Regions from separate parts of the Agrobacterium sp. NPDC090273 genome, predicted to be linked through region 1. Evidence: predicted binding sites of a transcription regulator. Region 1 holds the regulator's gene; each other region holds the start of a gene.
The links. The regulator PhoB, encoded in region 1, activates phosphate uptake and scavenging genes when phosphate is short. The targets are predictions, from matches to a motif close to TGTCATNNANCTGTCAT.

Region 1 (5,691 bases):
ATCAATCCTCTTGAGCCGATGACCACCGTCACCGTGAAGATCGTCAGCCAGTTGACGGGTGACCTCGAGTTCACCTCGCCACAAACGCTGGTCGCCTTCGCGCTCGGCATCACGCTTTTTGCCATCACGCTATGCCTCAATATCTATGCGCTCTACATCGTGCGCAAATACCGGGAGCAGTATGAATGACCGACATCGTTTCTCCCGCAACCGGCGGTGCCACAAGTGCACCGGCCCGGCGTGATATCGGCATCAAGCGCCGTTATGCCGCAGAACGTCGCTTCCGTGCCTATGGAATGGCAGCGATTTCCTTCGGTCTGATCTTCCTGTTCCTGCTTCTTTGGTCGGTTGTCGGCAAGGGATACACGGCCTTCCAACAGACGATGATCACTGTGCCGGTGGAATTCTCCGAGCAGATCATCGATCCCAAGAACGAGCGTGCGACCAATCCGACGAAGCTCATGACCGCCAACTACCCAGTGATCGCCCGTGATGCGGTTGCCAAGGTTCTTGGAGTGGCACCGACGGACCGCGCCGGTCTGCGGGCCGTCAACGCCATGATTTCGGACAGCGTCCGCACCCAGTTGCGTGACATTGTCACCGCTGATCCCTCGATCATCGGCACGACGCGAAATGTGACGCTGCTCGCTTCTGGCGATGTCGACAGCGCCTTCAAGGGTCAGGTCGACCTGACGGTGGATGAAAACAACCGCCGCGTTTCGAACCAGCAGCTTGGCTGGATGAACCAGCTCGTTGAGAGCGGCCAGCTTGCCAAGCATTTCAACACGGGCATCTTCGTCAACGGCGCGTCGAGCCGTCCGGAAGCTGCCGGCGTCGGCGTGGCGCTGATCGGCTCTTTCTACATGATGATGATCGTTCTCGTGCTGTCGTTGCCGATTGGCGTTGCAGCCTCGATCTATCTCGAGGAGTTTGCACCGAAAAACCGCCTGACGGATCTTATCGAGGTGAACATCAACAACCTCGCGGCTGTTCCTTCGATCGTTTATGGTCTGCTTGGTCTCTCGGTCTTCATCAACTTCATGGGCTTTCCGCGCTCGGCCTCGCTGGTCGGCGGTCTCGTCCTGACATTGATGACGCTGCCAACCATCATTATCGCGACCCGCGCTGCCCTCAAGGCTGTGCCACCGTCCATTCGCGCCGCTGCCCTTGGTCTTGGCGCATCGAAGATGCAGACGATCTTCCACCACGTGCTGCCGCTTGCCATGCCTGGCATTCTGACCGGCACGATCATCGGCCTCGCACACGCCCTTGGCGAAACGGCGCCGCTGCTTTTGATCGGCATGGTGGCCTTCGTTGCGAACTACCCGACGACGCCGCTCGATCCTTCGACGGCACTGCCGGTACAGATTTACATGTGGGCGAACGAAGCAGAGCGTGCCTTTGTCGAAAGAACATCTGGCGCTATCATCATCCTGCTCCTGTTCCTCATCGTCATGAATGTTGGCGCAATCCTGTTGCGTCGCCGCTTCGAACGGCGCTGGTAAAGGGAGCTAGAAAGCTATGAACATGTTGTCGGAAGCAGCAGTTGAAAAGGCGCTGGACAAGAAAATGAATGAAGTTTCGTACAAGATGATTGGCAAGGACGTTTCGGTTTTTTACGGCGAAAAGCGCGCGCTTTACGACGTGAACCTGAATGTCCGCGAAAATACCGTTACTGCGCTTATTGGTCCGTCCGGTTGCGGCAAATCCACCTTCCTGCGTACCCTGAACCGCATGAATGATACGATCGATGGCTGTAAGGTCACCGGCAAGATCACGCTCGATACGGATGATATCTACGATCCGGCAATCGACGTGGTGGAACTGCGTGCTCGTGTCGGCATGGTGTTCCAGAAGCCGAACCCGTTCCCGAAGTCGATCTACGAAAACATTGCTTACGGTCCGCGTATCCATGGCCTCGCCCGTAACAAGGCGGATATGGACCAGATCATCGAGTCCAGCCTGCAGAAGGCCGGTCTGTGGAATGAGGTGAAGGATCGTCTGCATGAATCCGGTACGGGTCTGTCCGGCGGTCAGCAGCAGCGCCTTTGCATCGCACGCGCAGTTGCCGTGTCCCCGGAAGTGATCCTCATGGACGAGCCTTGCTCGGCCCTCGACCCGATCGCTACCGCCAAGGTCGAGGAACTGATCCATGAGCTGCGTGCCAACTTCACGATCGTGATCGTAACCCACTCCATGCAGCAGGCCGCTCGCGTCTCGCAGCGCACCGCGATGTTCCATCTTGGCCATCTGGTCGAGGAGAACGAAACGGACAAGATGTTCACCAACCCGGATGACCAGCGCACGCAGGACTACATCATGGGCCGCTTCGGCTGATTGCCCGCTCAGCGCCTCAGAGAAACCGAACAAGTTTGGCGCCTCCGTTCTGCCACCCGCCATCAGCAGGTGAAAACGGAAGGCAAAGCCCAGGGACGAGATCATGACACAGACAACGACGCATTCGCATATCATGTCGGTTTACGACGACGAGTTGAAATTCCTCAGCCGCCGGATTGCCGAAATGGGCGGCCTGGCGGAGCAGATGTGCGCGGACGCCGTTCGCGCCCTTGTCAATTCCGATGCGGCATTGGCGCAGAAGGTGATTTCCGACGACGCGATCCTTGACCACGCCGAGCGTGAAATCGGCGACAAGGCCATCGTCACCATCGCCAAGCGCCAGCCAATGGCTGCCGACCTGCGCGAAATCATCGGTACGCTGCGCATTGCGGCGGATCTTGAGCGCGTCGGCGATCTCGGCAAAAACACCGCCAAGCGCGTGATTGCCGTTGCAGGAACCGGTGTTCCACGCAAGCTGGCTCGCGGCCTCGAACATCTCTCCGAGCTTGCCCTCGTGCAGCTCAAGGAAGTTCTCGATGTTTATTCGACACGTTCGGCTGAGAAGGCGCAGGCCATCCGCGAACGCGATGAAGAAATCGACGCGATGTACACCTCGCTCTTCCGCGAGCTGCTGACCTACATGATGGAAGATCCGCGCAACATCACGACCTGCACGCATCTTCTGTTCTGCGCCAAGAACATCGAACGTATCGGCGACCATGCGACCAATATCGCCGAGACGATCTACTACATGACCACCGGCAGCCAGCCGGAAGGTGAGCGTCCGAAGGACGATAGTTCCAACACTCTCGGTTCCGTGACCGAGTAACAGACCGGCAGACCTGCGGAGTTCAGTATGGTACCGAAGATTGCAGTTGTTGAAGATGAAGAGGCGCTGAGCGTTCTGCTTCGTTACAATCTTGAGGCTGAGGGTTACGACGTCGACACGATACCGCGTGGCGATGAGGCCGAGATCAGATTGCAGGAGCGGGTTCCCGACCTCCTGATCCTGGACTGGATGTTGCCTGGCGTCTCCGGTATCGAACTGTGCCGCCGGTTGAGGATGCGGGCGGAAACCGAACGTTTGCCGATCATCATGCTGACAGCGCGTGGCGAAGAAAGCGAACGCGTTCGCGGTCTCGCCACAGGCGCGGATGACTATGTGGTGAAACCCTTCTCCACGCCGGAACTGATGGCACGCGTCAAGGCGATGCTGCGTCGCGCCCGCCCAGAGGTTTTGTCGTCAGTCCTGAAATGCGGCGACATCGAACTGGATCGGGAAACGCACCGCGTGCATCGTAAGACGCGTGAAGTGCGCCTGGGACCGACCGAGTTCCGTCTTCTGGAATTCCTGATGACATCGCCGGGTCGTGTTTTCTCCCGTTCGCAGTTGCTGGATGGCGTCTGGGGTCACGATATCTATGTGGACGAACGGACCGTTGACGTCCACGTTGGCCGTCTGCGCAAGGCGCTCAATTTTTCGAACATGCAGGATGTCATCCGCACGGTCCGTGGCGCCGGTTATTCCATGGAAGCGGCATAATCCAACATCACATACCCTAAACGAAAAACGGGCCGTAAGGCCCGTTTTTTTATTCCGTGTTGTTCCGCTTATGCCTTGCGGCGTTCGCTGACAGGCTGGTAGGCGAGCTTCGCATGGAACTTGCAGTAGGGCGAAGATTCCAGGGCTTCGCAGCCACAGAAATGGAAGTCGTCCTTCAGCGGGTCGCCAACCGGCCACTTGCAGGTGCGCTCGGTCAATTCCGTCAGCGTCAGGCGGCGCGAGGCCGGCGTAACGATATCGCGCGAAGGAACGTATTCGAGCACCTGAGCGGTCTCGATATCCATCTCTTCGTGAAGGGCTGTCGCAACGCTGGCGCGTGCCACGGTCCGAACCGGCGTGGTGTTGACGCGGGCGGTGTAGGTTGCCGTACGAGGTGCCGCTGGTGCCGTACGCTTCGGTGCAGAGCGCGCCGATGTCACGGTTCCGCCAGCCTTGGCGCGGCCCGGAAGATTGAGACGGTGAACCTTGCCGATAACGGCGTTACGGCTTACACCACCCAACTGTGCCGCTATCTGGCTGGCACTGAGGCCCTCGGACCAAAGTTTCTTGAGTTTTTCGACTCGTTCATCCGTCCAGTTCATGCCGCTTCTCCGCTCGTCGCGTCTATTTCGGCAGAATCCTTCTCCATCTCGCGAGCGCACTCCGAGTGTCAATTCCGCCGGATTTTTGGTGACTAGTTCCGCCGCAATGCAGTCTAGTAATTGACGATTAACCTAGTGTGAGGCTGACTCCGTGGCAAGAGTCGCGGGAATCATCTGGAATCGATTTTCCGGTTTTCCCCAACTTGCTGTTCAGGAGAGTCCGAAAGGCAACACCTTGTGGTTCGGTCACGTGTTCCCACTATGACTTGGGAACGCCGGAAAATGAGGACTTTTGTTGACATCGGCAGTTGAAGTGACAATAGTGCCCCAGCCGCCGCAAGGCGGCATTTTTGATTTTCAGGCAAGGGATAACCTTGTCCACCTATTGACAACGATATGAAAGCGCATTTGCGCAAGGAGTGATGCAGCCATGGCCGAAGCCAACGCGCCATTGTTTGATACGTTTTCAAGAGCGCCGCTGCGTTTCGAACGCGGTGAGGGCGTCTGGCTGTTCACGGAAAGCGGCGAGCGATATCTCGATTTTGCGGCCGGTGTTGCTGTCAATTCCTTGGGGCATGCGCATCCGCATCTCGTCGAGGCTATCAAGACGCAGGCTGAAAAGGTCTGGCACGTTTCCAACCTTTATGAAGTGCCCGGACAGGAAAAGCTCGCAAAGCGCCTGACCGAAGCAACATTTGCTGACAAGGTGTTCTTCACCAACTCCGGTGCTGAGGCGCTGGAATGTGCCATCAAGACTGCACGCCGTTATCACTACTCCAAGGGCCACCCGGAAAAGTTCCGCATCGTCACCTTTGAAGGTGCGTTCCACGGCCGGACGCTGGCAACAATCGCTGCAGGCGGGCAGCAGAAATATCTCGAAGGTTTCGGCCCCAAGGTTGAAGGTTTCGATCAGGTACCGTTCGGTGATCTCGAGGCCTTGAAAGCCGTTATCACCAATGAGACGGCAGCCCTGCTGATCGAACCGATCCAGGGTGAGGGCGGCATTCGCGCGCCCAGCAAGGAATTCCTGCAGACGCTTCGTGATCTCTGCAACGAACACGGCATGCTGCTGATCTTTGATGAGGTTCAGACGGGTGTTGGACGTACCGGCAAACTGTTTGCGTACGAGTGGACTGGCGTTGCGCCTGACATCATGGCTGTTGCAAAGGGTATTGGGGGCGGCTTCCCGCTCGGCGCTTGCCTTGCGAC
Region 2 (5,691 bases), on a different contig from region 1:
GGCTTCACCAAAACTTTCGAAAACGGCAATCCCGTTGGCTTCATGATCCTGAAGCAGGGCAATGCTGAACTTCACCTGACCTTGCAGCCATCGCACAAGGCAGCCCCCTTCAACGTGGCGCATATGATGGTGAGCGATGTCGACGCGCTGCACGCCCTTTGCAGGGCAAACGGCCTGCGCATCATCAAGGGCCTGCAGGACAAGGACTACGGTTTGCGGGCCTTCGTTTTCGAAGACCCGGATGGCAACCGCATCGATGTCGGGCAAGCCATATAAAGGCCAGATCCGGCGGCGCGGTTCACTCCGTGCCGTTTGCCGGCGGTGAAAATGACGCGCAGCTAAAGTTGCGCGTCATAAAAAACTACCGGTCACGGAAGCGATTGGTGATCGGGTAACGCCGGTCGCGGCCGAAGTTCTTTTTGGTGATCTTAACGCCCGGCGCCGACTGGCGGCGTTTGTATTCGGCGAGATAGAGCAGATGCTCGATGCGGTGCACGGTGGCAACGTCATGACCACGCGCCACGATATCTTCAACCGACATTTCCTGCTCGACCAGGCATTCCAGAATATCATCGAGGACCGGATATGGCGGCAGCGAATCCTGGTCCGTCTGGTTGGGGCGAAGCTCGGCGGATGGCGCCTTGGAGATGATGTTCTGCGGAATGACCTCGCCCGAAGGGCCGAGGGCGCCAGGCGGCACATGGTCATTACGCCATTTCGAAATTGCGTAGACTTGCATCTTGTACAGATCCTTGATCGGGTTGAAGCCACCGTTCATGTCGCCATAAAGAGTAGCATAGCCGACCGACATTTCCGACTTGTTACCCGTCGTCACCACCATTGAGCCGAACTTGTTGGAAACGGCCATCAGGATCGTTCCACGGGCACGGCTCTGCAGGTTTTCTTCGGTAATGCCCTCTTCCGTGCCTTCGAACAGGTCCGACAGCGCCGACATGAAACCGTCCACCGGCTCGGCAATCGGCACGATATCGTAACGGCAGCCAAGTGCCCTGGCGCAGTCCGCAGCATCCTTCAGCGAATCCTCGGAAGTGTAGCGGTATGGCAGCATGATGCAGCGAACCCGCTCCTCGCCCAGCGCATCCACGGCGATTGCCGCGCAGATGGCCGAATCGATGCCGCCGGAAAGGCCGAGAACCACGCTCTTGAAGCCGTTCTTGTTGACGTAGTCGCGGAAGCCAAGCAGGCAGGCCCGGTAGTCAGCCTCTTCGCCTTCAGGAATTTTCGAGAACGGCCCGTTTTCACAGCGCCAGCCATCGCCGTTGCGCTTCCAGTCGGTAACGGCAAGCGTCGCCTCGAACTGGCTCATCTGGAAGGCCAGCGTCTTGTCGGCATTGAAGGCAAAGCTTGCGCCGTCGAACACCAGTTCGTCCTGGCCACCAAGCTGGTTGGCGAAAATCAGCGGCAAGCCGCTTTCGATCACCTGTTTCAGCGCGACCTGATGGCGAACATCGAGTTTGCCGCGATAATAGGGCGAACCGTTCGGCACCAGCAGTAGCTCGGCGCCGCTTTCCGCCAGCGTCTCGCAGACACCCATGTCGTTCCAGATTTCCTCGCAGATCGGAATGCCGATCCGCACGCCCCGGAAATTATAGGGGCCGGAAATCGAACCTTCCGAAAAGACGCGTTTTTCGTCGAACTCGCCGTAGTTGGGCAGGTCGATCTTGTCGCGCAGCGCAATGATCTTGCCACCGTCGATAAGCGCCACAGAATTGTGCCGGCCGGTCTCGCCTTGGCGCGGGAACCCAATAATCACGCCCGGCCCGCCATCGGCCGTATCCGCTGCCAGTTCTTCCACGGCCTTGAGGCAAGCTTTCAGAAAAGCCGGCTTCAAAACCAGATCTTCAGGCGGATAGCCGGAAATGAACAGCTCCGTCAGAAGCAGGAGATCGGCCCCTTGCGTTGCCGCATCGGCTCTCGCCTCACGCGCCTTGACGAGATTGCCCGCCACGTCGCCGACTGTGGGATTGAACTGCCCGACGGCAATCCGGAGATGGTTCGCAGTGGTCTGTCTGTCGCTCATGGCTCTTCATTACCGCGCTCGCGCCCGCTCCGCAACGCGGCAAATGCAGTGCGCGCATCATCTCTTGCGTTCACGCAGAGGTTATCGCGCCATCTGTGTGTGAACGCAAAGTTCATGTCGCATTCATCCCGCTTATGTGACAGTTACATGACACTTTCGCGACATACGATTCACTCCCGCTTCGTCACGTCGCACTGCATACCGGAGTTTAAGAGTTTGAGAAATTCGGCGCCTGAAACAGCGGCTTCCGAAAAGGCGAAGTCTGTCTTTTCGTTTGGCCTGGCTCGCGGCCTTTCCAACCGTGCCCTTTCCAAAGGTGCGGCGATTGCCTACACGACCGCCAATCTTGTGGTGATCTCCATTCTGCTGATTGTTGCACTGGAATGGATCGTGCGCGGCACGCTGACAGATGTTGGGCCGTTTCTCACCTCGTCCGTTCGCCCCGGCATGACAACCATTGCCTCGCTGGCGCTGCTGATTATCGCGCTCGATGCCGTTTTCGGCCGCCGTTATCTGTCGCTGATCGTCGTTGCTCCGACACTGCTGCTGGTGGCGCTGATTTCGGCACAGAAACAGACCTATCTTTCCGATCCGCTCTACCCCTCCGACCTGCTGTTCGGCCGTCAGATCGTTGAACTCCTGCCGACCATGCTGAAAGCCCAGCCGCTGGTGGCGGCACTTGTCGTCCTCGGCCTCTGCGCCGTTGTCGGAGTGCTGGTCTTTGCGTGGATCTCCGTTCGCAAACATGCGCCATCGCTGCGCTGGCGCGAGCGTGTCCTGAGCCTTGCGTTGGCCCTGCCCCTGCTGGCCGGTCTCGGTTCGCTGATGGAGTATTCACATTACTCCTGGATGCGTGACCGCCTCAACATCATCCCCATGATGTGGGACCAGAAGGAAAATTACCGTCACAACGGCTTCCTGATGGCCTTTGCCTTCAACATTCCGATGGCCAATGTCTCGGCACCCGACGGCTACAGCGAAAACACCATCGCCGAACTGATGCCTGATTCCTCCGCCTTTGCTGCCAACAAGAGCGATTACCCTGATGTCATCATGCTGATGAGTGAATCGCTGTGGGACCCGACACGACTGAAAAACGTCGAGCTTTCAGCCGATCCGATGCCGGCAATCCGCGCCAAGCAATCCGGCAACGTGTTTTCGCCGGAGTTCGGTGGCATGACGGCCAATGTGGAATTCGAGGCGCTGACCGGCTTCTCCAACGCCTTCCTGCCCTATGGCAGCATTCCCTATCAGCAATATATCCGTCGCCCAGTTCCCTCGCTCGCCAGCTTCTTCCGTGGCGAAGGTTATTCGGCCATTGCCATGCACCCGTTCCAGGAATGGTTCTGGAACCGCAAGGAAGTCTACAAGAACTTCGGTTTCGAGGAATTCCGCTCGGAAGAAACCCTGCCTCCGATGGAAAAGCGCGGCAACTTTGCCTCTGACGACGCGCTGATGGAAGAGATCATGACGACCGCGGACCAGACCGCGAACCCGCTGTTCCTCTTTGCCGTCACCCTGCAGGGACATGGCCCTTACGAGGCCGATCGTTACGCTGCCAATACCATTGGCGTCAGCGGCGATCTCTCCGCACCGGCATCGCAGGCGCTCACCACCTACACGCAGGGCGTGGTCGAAGCCGATGAATCCCTCGTCAAGCTGATGAAGTGGGCCAAGAAGCGCGACCGCGAAACCATCATCGTTCTTTTCGGCGACCATCTGCCGCCGCTTGGCCGTACCTTCATGGAAAGCGGCTATATGCCGGGCATGGTGGCAAGCCGCCGCGCGCCGCTCGACGTCATGAAAAAGGAACACGAAACGCCACTCGTCGTCTGGTCGTCGAAAAAGGGCGTGCAGAAGAACATCGGTACGATCAGCCCGTCCCTGTTGCCCTACCACATTCTCAAGACGGCAGGCTTCTCCGACCCGTTCTATACGGATACACTCGGTGAACTTCAGGACAAGTTCTCCGTCATCGACAGGCACATGCTGGTGACGAAGGAGGGCGACGCCCTGCCCGACTGGTCGATTTCACCGAAGGACGTTCCCCAGTCGGTGAGCAATTATCGCATGCTGCAATTCGATATGATGTTTGGCAAGCAATACGGCCGCGAGCGCTTCTTCCCAGGCTTCAACTGGCTGAACACGGAGCAGCAGCCGTCAGTCTGACCCCATCGGCGAGGGACGCCGGCCCGCATGGCACGGAAATCATTTGAATTCCGTCGCCATGCGGGCTTATGTCTCAGCACGTACAAAAGCCAAGCGGGGTTCCGCCGTGTCAGATATCTCCGACTATATCGTTTCGCATTTCAAACGCTCGTCCCGCGAGATTGGCGAGGTGGAGCGGCGCATTCTGGAACTGTCGCACCAGAAGAAGCTGATCTCGACGGACACGAATGCGGAGTTTTCCGCCGGCGCCAGCCTTGGTGACAAACTGGCCGATGGCATTGCCAGGGTCGGTGGCTCCTGGGGCTTCATCATCGGCTTCTGCTGTTTCCTGATCTTCTGGGCGGTGATCAACACCATCATCCTTACCACCGGTGCCTTTGACCCCTACCCGTTCATCTTCCTCAACCTGCTGCTTTCCATGCTCGCAGCCATCCAGGCGCCGATCATCATGATGTCGCAGAACCGGCAGGCGGCGCGTGACCGCTTCGAGGCCGCCAAGGACTATGAAGTCAATCTCAAGGCCGAGCTTGAGGTTCTGTCCCTGCACGAAAAGATCGACGTGAAGGTTCTGGCCGAACTCGCCCTGCTGCGGCAGGAACTGGCGCAGCTTCATAGCAAGGTAACAGACAGGAAGCTCTGAACCGGCGGCAATCTGCCCGGCGATAACAGCAGCCATTCATTTTCCACGTCGCAAAACGGAGATTGGCTGTTCCGGTTACGAATCCGTCAGAATCTTCCGCTACAGATTGACGCAGGCGTTTGTTGCATTGCACTCTTGCGGGCAAGGCAAGGGAATCAGTTCCCTCCGTCGAAAGGGCATCATGCCCGTTTCGCAGCGACGCCAGGCCGGACAACAGTTCCGGTCATCGCAAATGCATTAATGTTCCGGGGTTTTTCATGCACCAGTACGATCTGATTGTTGTCGGTAGCGGTCCGGCGGGAAGACGCGCCGCCATCCAGGCTGCCAAGCTGGAAAAAAGAGTTCTGGTCGTGGAAAAAGGCACCCGCGTTGGCGGTGTCTCGGTACACACCGGCACCATCCCCTCCAAGACGCTGCGCGAAACCGCGCTGAACCTGACGGGCTGGCGCGAGCGCGGCTTTTACGGCCGCTCCTACCGCGTCAAACAGGAAATCGATGCCGAAGACCTGCGCCGCCGCCTGCTGATAACACTCGACCACGAAGTCGAGGTTCTCGAACACCAGTTCGCCCGCAACCGCGTACAGCACATTCGCGGCACGGCAAGCTTCATCGACGCCAACACGCTGAAGGTCGTGAAGAACGATGGCGAAATCCTGAGCGTCACCGGCACCTCTATCCTGCTGACGATCGGTACCCGACCCTACCGACCGCCGCACATTCCCTTCGATGGCGAGGCCGTGATCGATTCCGACGAAATTCTCGAAATCAAGGAACTGCCGCGCTCGATGATCGTGGTTGGCGCAGGCGTCATCGGCATCGAATATGCAACCATCTTCAGCGC
Region 3 (5,691 bases), on a different contig from region 1:
CGTCGTTTATGACGGTCCGGGGTTCTTTTCCGCGCCACGTGTATGGTGGATGCTGCGCGTCATGGGCGTGCAGAAAGCCTATGTGCTGGACGGCGGCCTGGATGGCTGGAAACGTGAGGAGCGCCCGCTCGAAACCGGCACGCCCGAGATTGCGCCCGCAACCTTCACGCCTGACTTCGATGAAAGCCGCGTCACCTCCCTGTCTGCCATGCGCGGCATTGTCGACAGTGGTGACAAGCAGATCGCCGATGCGCGTGGCGCCGGCCGCTTTACCGGCGATGAAGCGGAACCGCGCGCCGGCATGCGCTCCGGTCACATGCCCGGCGCCCGCAGCCTGCCTGCCACGGCCTTTTCCGAAAACGGGCATTTCAAGGACCTCGCAACGCTTCGCAAGATGATCGGCGATGCCGGTATCGATCTGTCGAAGCCCGTCGTGACAAGCTGCGGCTCCGGTGTAACTGCCGCCGTCATCATGCTTGCGCTGGAATCGCTCGGCCATTCCGAGAACTCGCTTTATGACGGCTCATGGTCGGAATGGGGCGGACTTCAGGACACGCCCATCGTTACCGGTGCGGCCGACGCCGTGCCGGCCGTGTCGCATGGACCGCTGAAAGCGCATGTGACGCAACTGGAAATGACGTCGCCGCCAAAGGTCAGCCTGCCGATCCCTGTCAACATCCAGACGGCGCTGATGCGGGTCAACAATATTCCCCTGCACTTCTACCGCTACCTCTACTGGCGCGTCGGCAAGCGCTGGCACTGGCAAAAACGCATGCGCATGAATGATGCAGCTCTTTCCGCCGTGCTGCGCGATCCGGCCAACAGCGTGACAGTGCTTTACATGAATGGCGCCCCGGCCGGTTTCTTCGAACTGCACAAGGTCGATGAGGACGTGACCGAACTGTCCTATTTCGGCCTTCTGGAAGAGGCAATCGGCGCTGGTGTCGGCAAATGGTTTCTGCTGCAGGCGCTCTACGCCGCGTGGCAGGACAACACGAAGCGCGTGACGGTTACGACCAACACGCTCGACCACCCACGCGCCCTGCAGCTTTACCAGATGATGGGCTTTTCGCCGGTTGGGACTTACGAGGCCTGGGTCGAGCCGCTGACCGAAACGGAACTGCTTGAAATTTCAAGAAAGAGCTGAGTGGCAGGCTCGTCCACAGGCGAGCCCCTATCCGGTTCTTCCAATCAAAAGGTGCGTGGCGTTTTCGCCGCGTACCGTTTCACGGCACTGATAACCGAGTGCAGGCAGATCAAGCCCGGACAGCAGATTTTCGCCCTTGCCCAACAGCACCGGCGACTGGGCAAGATGCAGATCATCGATCAGTTGCTGCTGCAGATATTGGCGGATCACGGAAACGCCGCCACCTAATCTCACGTCCTTGCCGCCTGCCGCCGCTTTTGCTGCTTCAAGTGCTTCCTCGATGCCATGCGTGATAAAGTGAAACGTCGTACCGCCCTTCATGTCGAAGGAGGCGCGTGGATGATTTGTCAGCACGAAGACCGGCACGTGGTATGGCGGCTCTTCGCCCCACCAGCCCTTCCAGTTCTCATCCGGCCACGCGCCACGGACAGGGCCGAACATGTTGCGCCCCAATATCCAGGCGCCGATATTTTCGAAACCGCTGGCTGCGAAGCCTTCGTCTACACCGGTCGATCCTCCGTCCTGGCCGAACATCGTCCTGAAAGTCTTCGTGCCGAAAGCCCAGTTGTGGAGTGTTTCGCCTTTAACGCCCAGCGGGTTTTGAAGGCTTTGATCCGGACCTGCGCCAAAACCATCCAGTGAGATTGAAAAACTGCGAACGACCAGCCGTGACATCTCATCCTCCTCATATGTCGGAGGAAAAGGTAACAGAGTTTGTTCGGGTTACAATTCCAGGCCGAGATTCACTGCGGTCGGAATTTCCTTCACCGACTCGCTTTCCTTCTCGCTTCCGCCTTCCGACAAATGCGCCGAGATCAGCTCCGCCTGGAACTTGCCGAGTTCGTAGCAATAGGTGATTTCGCGGTTTTCCGCCGACCAGTAGACATCGGGTCGACCGCAGGATTTTGCCGTCAACTTGACGTCGCCCTTCAAGGCGTAGGCGCCGAAGCTGCGGCTGATGAGATCGAGAACCTTCGATTCCCGGATCATGATCGCGTAGGATTCAAGCGCCGGATCACGGGCTGGTTGATAGCTGATCGTGAACTTGCTGGTCGGCTTGCCCACCTGATGCGGACGCAGGAAATCTTCCCAGGCCGAAGCGATCGCCGGATAGGATGCCTCGCATTTCTGAAAATCGCCGCCCTCAAGCCCCATCATGGCGGCAAGGTCGCCGTAGCCTTCCTTGTCCCGTCCGACCATCAGGCAGGCCATGTCACGGTCACGGTTCTTGTTGGGAATGAGGACCGAATGAACCGGCGGCTCATGCAGAGGCAGGCTTTCCGCATCGCGGCCGAGATACCAGCTATCGGTGGCATTGACGAGCGCGGTATCGAGCCACTCCTCATTGGCCTGAAGGATCATTGTTCCGGCCAGTTGATCGGCAGGCTCCTGACTGCTGCCGGCATCCGCAACACCGAAGTCGGTAATCATCATCTTCGCGCTTTCATGATAGAGCGAGAAGATTGCATTGCCGATGACGAAGTTGACCGCCTGCTGAAGCTGATCGTCCGAAAGGTCGTCCAGACCCGAGGCAAATTGTGCCTGGACGTGCGTTGGTGCAGTCAAGGAAACAAGGACCATCGGCAAGGCAGTCAGCAAACGACGGATCATAAAATCGGACCTTCCGGAATCGAGGAGCAACACTGATTCCCCAAGGCAACGCATCCCGCAATGGGGTGGTTGCATCCCATCGCAAGAATCGGGTGGATAGCCGAGCGTTTCGGGATCATAGCGGCAAAGTAGCAACGCCTAACTGACCGGAGACCACCATGACCCAAATCGTTTTTACCGCCATGTCGGAACAGGAAGCCGCAGCCTTTCGCGCCGGCGAAGCCGATGCCTATGGCAATGCACCGGAAAAAGCCGTGTCACCGGGTGGTATGCCCTGCCGCCATTGCCTTGGCGACATCGGCGAAGGCGAAGGCATGCTGATCCTCGCCTATCGCCCCTTCAGCGCACTGCAGCCCTATGCGGAGACCGGGCCGATCTTTCTTCACGCCGATGAATGCCAACGCTATCCCGAGACGGATGCGCTGCCGCCGATGCTGGAAAGCCCCGATTACATCGTGCGCGGATATGGTGAGAATGAGCGCATTGTCTATGGCACTGGCGCCGTGACCGCGACGGACCAGATCGCCGCGCGTGCCAGCCAGCTTCTGCAGCGTGACGACGTCGCCTATGTGCATGTTCGCTCGGCCCGCAACAATTGCTTCCAGTGCCGCATCGATGCCGCGTAATTCGCAAATTGCCTGCAATTTTAAGGATAGTGCTAAATGCGGTTCAAGCTTTGTGTGCCAGCATAGGACAGTCGAAACAATTGCGTGAGCAGACAATGACGAACAATCTCAACATGCCAACGCGTGGCGCGCAGCGCAGCAGGACTCGGATTTTTGCCACCGTGCGTTATGTCAATCAGGCAACAAAGGCGCGCGTGATCGATCTTTCCGAAACCGGCATGGCGCTGGAGCTGGACGGAGCGTTTTCTGCCCAGAAAGGCAGCCGCGTGAAGGTGGAGAGCGAGGACCTCGGTTATCTCGAAGGCGTCGTTCAGTGGCAGCACATGAACCGTCTGGGACTTCAGCTGAAGCTCTCGACCAACACGCTGGCGCAGCTTTCCTCCTACTTCCGCTTCTTCCATGAAGAGGTAAAGCCGACCCTGGCTCGCTAGCGCCTGCGGGATATCCGATCGGAAAATCGCTCCGTTTCATGCCTGAACGGGGCGATTTCTCTTTTTATTCTTGCCGTCTGAAAATGCCTTGATCCTCATCGGGCCCGTCAGCACATTCCGGTCAATCGACAAAAAATTTATCAAACGGTTGAAAAACCTCACGACCGTCACCGGCTTGTCATTTTGGTGATGGACTCCTCTGCGATTGCTTCTAGGTTGTCATCTTCATGACAATGCACGCTTCCACTGAAGGAGTTCCCATGTCGTCGCACCTTGCCCTCCATCCGATCACCAGACGCTCGCTTCTCGGCGGCATTGCCGCTTCCTCGGCCTTCGTGGTGCTGCACCCCTTCGCGGCACGCGCCGCAAACAATCAGGCGCATCTGCGCATCATGGAAACGACGGATATTCACGTTCACGTCTTCCCTTACGATTATTACGCCGACAAGCCGAACGACACGATGGGTCTTGCCCGCACCGCGTCGATCATCGATGCCATCCGCGCCGAGGCCGGAAACTCGATGCTGGTCGACAATGGCGACTTCCTGCAGGGCAATCCGCTCGGCGACTACATTGCCTATGAGCGCGGCATGAAGGCCGGCGACAAACATCCCGTCGTCAACGCCATGAATGTGCTGGGATACGATTGCGGCACGCTCGGCAACCACGAGTTCAACTACGGGCTCGACTATATGTTCAACACGCTGGCCGGCGCGAGTTTCCCTTATGTCTGTGCCAACCTGACCAAGGGCCAGCTTGCCTCCGACCCGAAGCAGGACGAACTTTTCTTCAAGCCATATGTCATCATGGAAAAGCAGATCCGTGACGGTGCGGGCGCGACGAGCCCGATCAAGATCGGCATCATCGGTTTCGTGCCGCCGCAGATCATGATGTGGGATTCGAAAAACCTCGAAGGCAAGGCGCAGACCCGCGACATCGTCGAGGCGGCAAAGGCTTGGGTTCCGGTGATGAAGGAACAGGGCGCCGACATCGTCATCGCACTCTCCCACTCCGGCATCGACGGCAAGGGACAGAGCGAACGCATGGAAAACGCCTCGCTTTACCTTGCAGGCGTGGAAGGCATCGATGCAATCTTTACCGGCCACCAGCATCTGGTCTTCCCCGGCCCGAAAACCTGGGACGGCATTGCCGGCGCCGATCCGGTAAAGGGCACCTTGATGGGCAAGCCCGCGGTGATGGCCGGCTTCTGGGGCTCGCATATGGGTCTGATCGACCTGCTGCTCGAAAAGGACGGCAAGAGCTGGAAGATCGTCGATTTCACATCGGAAGCACGGCCGATCTATCACCGCGACGACAATCGCAAGATTGTTGCCGATGTGAGGGACAAGCCGGAAGTCGTGGCGGCGGCCAAGGCGGAACATGAGGCAACGCTTGCCTATGTGCGTCGCCCCGTCGGCAAGACATCTGCCCCGCTCTACTCCTATTTCGCGCTGGTGGCCGATGATCCGTCCGTTCAGATCGTCTCCAATGCGCAGACCTGGTACATCAAGGACATGCTGAAGGAAGGGCAGTACAAGGATCTGCCGGTGCTTTCGGCTGCCGCTCCCTTCAAGGCCGGAGGACGTGGCGGTTCCGACTATTACACCGATGTCCCCGCCGGTGACATCGCCATCAAGAACGTCGCCGACCTCTATCTCTATCCGAACACCGTGCAGGCGGTCCTGATCACCGGGGCGCAGGTGAAAAACTGGCTGGAAATGTCGGCGGGCATGTTCAACACGGTAGAGGCCGGCACCAAGGACGCACCGCTGTTGAATGCGGACTTCCCGTCCTACAATTACGACGTCATCGATGGCGTGACCTACCAGATCGATGTGTCCAAACCGGCGAAATTCGACAAGGACGGCAAGGCGGT

Region 2: the regulator PhoB is predicted to act here: its motif matches at 2,178-2,194, upstream of ACIQT8_RS01830 (LTA synthase family protein).
Region 3: the regulator PhoB is predicted to act here: its motif matches at 3,981-3,997, upstream of ACIQT8_RS05440 (bifunctional 2',3'-cyclic-nucleotide 2'-phosphodiesterase/3'-nucleotidase).

What each region holds. Positions count from the first base shown of each region.
Region 1 covers NZ_JBIVYN010000005.1:81,474-87,164, reverse strand. Annotated here, with positions in the region: gene pstC (phosphate ABC transporter permease subunit PstC) at 1-189, shown strand, start outside; gene pstA (phosphate ABC transporter permease PstA) at 186-1,505, shown strand; gene pstB (phosphate ABC transporter ATP-binding protein PstB) at 1,522-2,337, shown strand; gene phoU (phosphate signaling complex protein PhoU) at 2,441-3,166, shown strand; gene phoB (phosphate regulon transcriptional regulator PhoB) at 3,194-3,880, shown strand; gene ACIQT8_RS14715 (GcrA family cell cycle regulator) at 3,949-4,482, opposite strand; gene ACIQT8_RS14710 (aspartate aminotransferase family protein) at 4,913-5,691, shown strand, end outside.
Region 2 covers NZ_JBIVYN010000001.1:374,182-379,872, reverse strand. Annotated here, with positions in the region: gene ACIQT8_RS01840 (glyoxalase superfamily protein) at 1-276, shown strand, start outside; gene ACIQT8_RS01835 (NAD+ synthase) at 362-2,041, opposite strand; gene ACIQT8_RS01830 (LTA synthase family protein) at 2,258-4,210, shown strand; gene ACIQT8_RS01825 (DUF1003 domain-containing protein) at 4,317-4,850, shown strand; gene sthA (Si-specific NAD(P)(+) transhydrogenase) at 5,108-5,691, shown strand, end outside.
Region 3 covers NZ_JBIVYN010000001.1:1,094,803-1,100,493, forward strand. Annotated here, with positions in the region: gene sseA (3-mercaptopyruvate sulfurtransferase) at 1-1,147, shown strand, start outside; gene ACIQT8_RS05420 (dihydrofolate reductase family protein) at 1,175-1,822, opposite strand; gene ACIQT8_RS05425 (DUF4344 domain-containing metallopeptidase) at 1,871-2,758, opposite strand; gene ACIQT8_RS05430 (DUF1203 domain-containing protein) at 2,917-3,384, shown strand; gene ACIQT8_RS05435 (PilZ domain-containing protein) at 3,480-3,815, shown strand; gene ACIQT8_RS05440 (bifunctional 2',3'-cyclic-nucleotide 2'-phosphodiesterase/3'-nucleotidase) at 4,076-5,691, shown strand, end outside.